2 regions of the Pseudomonas sp. 2 genome follow, and region 1 is predicted to be linked to the other one. Evidence: predicted binding sites of a transcription regulator. Region 1 holds the regulator's gene; the other holds the start of a gene.
The links. The regulator sigma-54, encoded in region 1, starts transcription at its own class of promoters, with help from an activator protein. The targets are predictions, from matches to a motif close to ANTGGCATNNANNTTGCTNT.

Region 1 (2,398 bases):
GGCACGTTCACGAAGGAACGGCCAGGGGTCAGGATATTTTCAAGTCGGATCATGGAGGGGGAGTGTCAGCGAGCGGCCGCACCTTTGAGGATGCTTTGCTGCTTTTCCTTATGTTTGAGCAGTTGTCTGTCCAGCTTGTCAGTGAGCAGGTCGATTGCCGCGTACATGTCGTCATGCTCCGCGTTGGCAACCACCTCTCCACCGTGGATATGCAGGGTGGCCTCGATCTTCTGTTTGAGTTTCTCGACGGCCATCGTCACCTGCACGTTGGTAATCTTGTCAAAGTGCCCTTCGAGCTTTTTCAGCTTCAGCTCGACGTACTCGCGCAGGGGCTTGGTCACTTCCAGTTGGTGTCCACTGATGTTGACTTGCATACAGCTTCTCCTTCGTTGCCAGTGCATTAAGAGGCAGGCTTGGGTGCCTGCCACTGGAACGCTGTGGCTCGTGACCTCTACATCAGCCGCTTGCGTTCGCTCGAAGGCGCTATCCCTAGAGATTCGCGGTACTTGGCGACTGTGCGACGGGCCACTTGAATGCCTTGTGCCTCCAGTAAACCAGCGATCTTGCTGTCACTCAACGGCTTTTTCTGATTTTCCGCGGCAACCAGTTTCTTGATGATCGCGCGAATGGCCGTGGACGAGCATTCGCCGCCTTCGGAGGTGCTGACGTGGCTGGAAAAGAAGTATTTCAGTTCGTAGATGCCGCGCGGCGTGTGCATGAACTTTTGCGTCGTGACGCGCGAGATCGTCGACTCGTGCATGCCCACCGCTTCGGCGATGTCGTGCAGGACCAGCGGCTTCATCGCCTCGTCGCCGTACTCCAGGAAACCGCGCTGATGCTCGACGATTTGCGTCGCGACCTTCATCAGAGTTTCGTTGCGGCTTTGCAGGCTCTTGATGAACCAGCGCGCTTCCTGCAGCTGGTTACGCATGAAGGTGTTGTCGGCGCTGGTGTCGGCGCGGCGCACGAAGCCTGCGTACTGCGGGTTGACGCGCAGGCGCGGCACGGCTTCCTGGTTCAGCTCCACCAGCCAGCGCTCGTTGTCCTTGCGCACGATCACGTCAGGCACCACGTACTCGGCTTCGGTGGATTCGATCTGCGAACCGGGGCGCGGGTTGAGGCTCTGCACCAGCTCGATGACCTGGCGCAGGTCATCTTCCTTGAGCTTCATGCGGCGCATCAGTTGCGAGTAGTCGCGGCTGCCCAAGAGGTCGATGTAGTCACTGACCAAGCGCTGGGCTTCGGTCAGCCATGGCGTCTTGGCGGGCAGCTGGCGCAATTGCAGTAGCAGGCATTCGCTCAGGGTACGAGCGCCGATGCCAGCCGGCTCGAACTGTTGAATGCGGTGCAGGACGGCTTCGATTTCGTCCAGCTCGATGTCCAGCTCCGGGTCGAACGCATCGAGCAGTTCTTCCAGCGATTCGTCCAGATAGCCCTGGTTGTTGATGCAGTCGATCAGGGTCACGGCGATCAGGCGATCGGTGTCGGACATCGGCGCCAGGTTCAGTTGCCACAGCAGGTGACTCTGCAGGCTTTCGCCGGCCGAGGTGCGGGTGGTGAAGTCCCACTCGTCATCGTCGTTGCTGGGCAAGCTGCTGGCGCTGGTCTGGTAGATGTCTTCCCAGGCGGTGTCGACCGGCAATTCGTTGGGAATGCGCTCGCTGTCGCCCCATTCGCCGTCTTCGAGATTGTCGACGGTGGAGGTGGTCGATTCCTGGTACGTCGGTTCCTGAACGTCAGCGGCGGGTTTTGCTTCGATGTTGTCGGCCATCGGGTCGGCGTTATCGAAGTCGTCGCCTTCTTCCTGGCGTTCCAGCATGGGATTGGACTCCAGTGCCTCCTGGATTTCCTGTTGGAGATCCAGCGTAGACAGTTGGAGCAAGCGGATGGCCTGTTGCAGCTGCGGTGTCATCGTCAGCTGCTGGCCCATTCTCAAGACTAGCGAAGGTTTCATGGCAGGGACTTAACACCTTGTTCGCCGGCGCATGTGCGCCATCCACTACTGGGCGCCGGAGCGCCAAATTAAGCAAATTATATGCCTGAAACCGAAGTGTTTGCCTAGGGTGTTGTGACAATTAATGCGAGGTTGGCGATGAGGCGTATGCAGCAAGCGCCGGCCAACCCCTTGTCATCGCCGCAATTACAGGCGGAACTCGTGGCCGAGGTACACTTCCTTGACCAACTGGTTGGCCAGGATGGTTTCAGCGTCACCTTCTGCGATCAGCTGCCCGTCGTTGACGATGTAGGCGGTTTCGCAGATATCGAGGGTCTCGCGCACGTTGTGGTCGGTGATCAGAACGCCGATGCCCTTCGCCTTGAGATGGTAGATGATCTGCTTGATATCGCCCACGGAGATCGGGTCGACACCGGCGAACGGTTCGTCGAGCAGGATGAACTT
Region 2 (2,398 bases), on a different contig from region 1:
TTCGGGGATCGTTGAAACTCTATCTATCGTTGCATAGGAGGACGTTTCATGAGCACGACCTACCAGGAAGACATCAGCACCCACGTGCTGCGCCGCATGAAAGAAGGCGGTTTCGACTTCGCCCGCATCCATCCCATCGAGTTCTATGCGGTGTTCCCCGATGAGCAACGGGCGCGTCTGGCGGCGCAGAAGTTTCGCGGAGAATCCCTCAATACCCAGATCAACGCCCGTGAGGACGGCGCGTGGCACCTGCAGTTGAGCAAGTTGATGTATGCGACCTACGACGGCATTGGCGATTTCGAGCAGGACTTCCAGACCGCGATCACCGGCCTGGACGGTGAAGTCGAAGGCTGGGGCGTCAAGCAGGAAATCCGAAGGTTTCATTGAGTCCTCAAGTACTCGCCGATCCACGTAGCAGCGCGGCTTGCCGGCGGGAGTGGTATGTCTGTGACGTAGAAAGCGCCTGACACACCGCATTCGCCAGCAAGCCGGCTCCCACACATTCGATGCTCGCAGGCTCGCGGCATTTTTGTTGGGCAAGCCGTGCTGCTACGGAGCGGTTACCCCCCAAATCGAGTCCCCAAAAAAAAGCCGCTCATCAAGAGCGGCGTAAAGGGAATTTTGTTCAGCCATCCGGTGACCAAGCATTGAGCGCCTGCATCAGGCAGCGCACCGGTGCGTCGATGGCGCCAGTATCTGCAAATGAAAACGGGCCGGGAAATCATCTCTGGCTATGCTGGTAATAGATTTTCCAGTGACGGGACGCTTCTCCATGAAGCGCGGGCGATTTGGCCGACGAGCTAGTTGCACAGGAATGGTGCAGGGCTTTCTGCCGTTTTATTCAACCCATTGAAATCAAAGCGTTTATGCCGCTGGCACGGGCCTTGCGAAGGTCCATGGGTCCATGGTGACAAGGAGTACGGCATGATCCGCACCTTTTATGACGAGATGTACGACGCCAACGGCGCTGTCCGTGGGCATTATCGGGAATTCGCCCGCTGGCTGGGCGAAGCGCCACCTGAGCTGCTGGCTCAGCGCAGGCGTGAGGCCGACCTGTTGTTTCATCGCGCCGGGATCACCTTCACGCTGTACGGAGACGAGCAGGGCACCGAGCGCCTGATTCCGTTCGACACGATCCCGCGCAGCATTCCGGCCAGTGAGTGGCGGGTGGTGGAGCGCGGCTGCATTCAGCGCGTCAAGGCGCTGAACATGTTTCTCGCCGATCTCTACCACGACCAGCGCATCATCAAGGCCGGGATCATTCCCGCCGAGCAGGTGCTGGCCAACGAGCAGTATCAGTTGGCGATGCAGGGCCTGAATCTGCACCGGGATTTGTATTCGCATATTTCCGGGGTCGACCTGGTGCGCGATGGCGACGGCACCTATTACGTGCTCGAAGACAACCTGCGCACCCCCAGCGGCGTGAGCTACATGCTCGAAGACCGCAAGATGATGATGCGTTTGTTCCCCGAACTGTTCGCCGCACAACGGATTGCGCCGATCGATCACTATCCCAACCTGTTGCTCGACACCCTGAAAAGCTCGAGCCCGCTGGACAACCCCAGCGTGGTGGTGCTGACCCCTGGGCGCTTCAACAGTGCGTTCTTCGAGCATGCTTTCCTGGCGCGGGAAATGGGCGTCGAACTGGTCGAGGGCGCGGATCTGTTCGTGCGCGACGATCGGGTGTTCATGCGCACCACCGACGGCCACAAGCCGGTGGATGTGATCTATCGCCGCCTGGACGACGCGTTCCTCGACCCGTTGGCCTTCAACCCCGAATCGATGCTCGGCGTGCCGGGCCTGCTGTCGGCCTACCGTTCGGGGAATGTGGTGCTGGCCAACGCCATCGGCACCGGTGTGGCGGACGACAAGTCGATCTACCCCTTCGTCACCGACATGATTCGTTTCTATCTGGACGAAGAGCCGATTCTGAAGAACGTACCCACTTGGCAGTGCCGCAAACCCGAGGAGCTGTCCCACGTGCTGGCCAACCTGGGTGATCTGGTGGTCAAGGAAACTCAAGGCTCGGGCGGTTATGGCATGTTGGTGGGGCCGGCTGCCACGGCGGCCGAAATCGAGGCCTTTCGCGCGCGTCTGAAGGCCAAACCCCACGCGTACATCGCCCAGCCGACGCTGTCGTTGTCGACCTGTCCGACCTTCGTAGAAAACGGCATCGCCCCGCGCCACATCGACTTGCGCCCGTTCGTGCTGTCTGGCCGGGAAACCCGTGTGGTGCCCGGCGGGCTCACCCGCGTGGCGCTGCGCGAAGGTTCGCTGGTGGTCAACTCGTCCCAGGGTGGCGGCACCAAGGACACCTGGGTGGTCGAGGATTAAGGAAATCTGCCAATGCTAAGTAGAACTGCCTCGGATTTATATTGGATGTCGCGTTACCTGGAGC

Region 2: AC1MEK_RS17835 (circularly permuted type 2 ATP-grasp protein) is a predicted target of sigma-54. The motif match lies at 872-891, and genes of this name have one in related genera.

The regions. Positions count from the first base shown of each region.
Region 1 covers NZ_JBWXNG010000002.1:497,169-499,566, reverse strand. The annotation lists gene ptsN (PTS IIA-like nitrogen regulatory protein PtsN) at 1-53, opposite strand, end outside; gene hpf (ribosome hibernation-promoting factor, HPF/YfiA family) at 66-374, opposite strand; gene AC1MEK_RS05220 (RNA polymerase factor sigma-54) at 452-1,954, opposite strand; gene lptB (LPS export ABC transporter ATP-binding protein) at 2,141-2,398, opposite strand, start outside.
Region 2 covers NZ_JBWXNG010000010.1:133,341-135,738, forward strand. The annotation lists gene AC1MEK_RS17830 (ribonuclease E inhibitor RraB) at 49-387, shown strand; gene AC1MEK_RS17835 (circularly permuted type 2 ATP-grasp protein) at 925-2,334, shown strand; gene AC1MEK_RS17840 (alpha-E domain-containing protein) at 2,347-2,398, shown strand, end outside.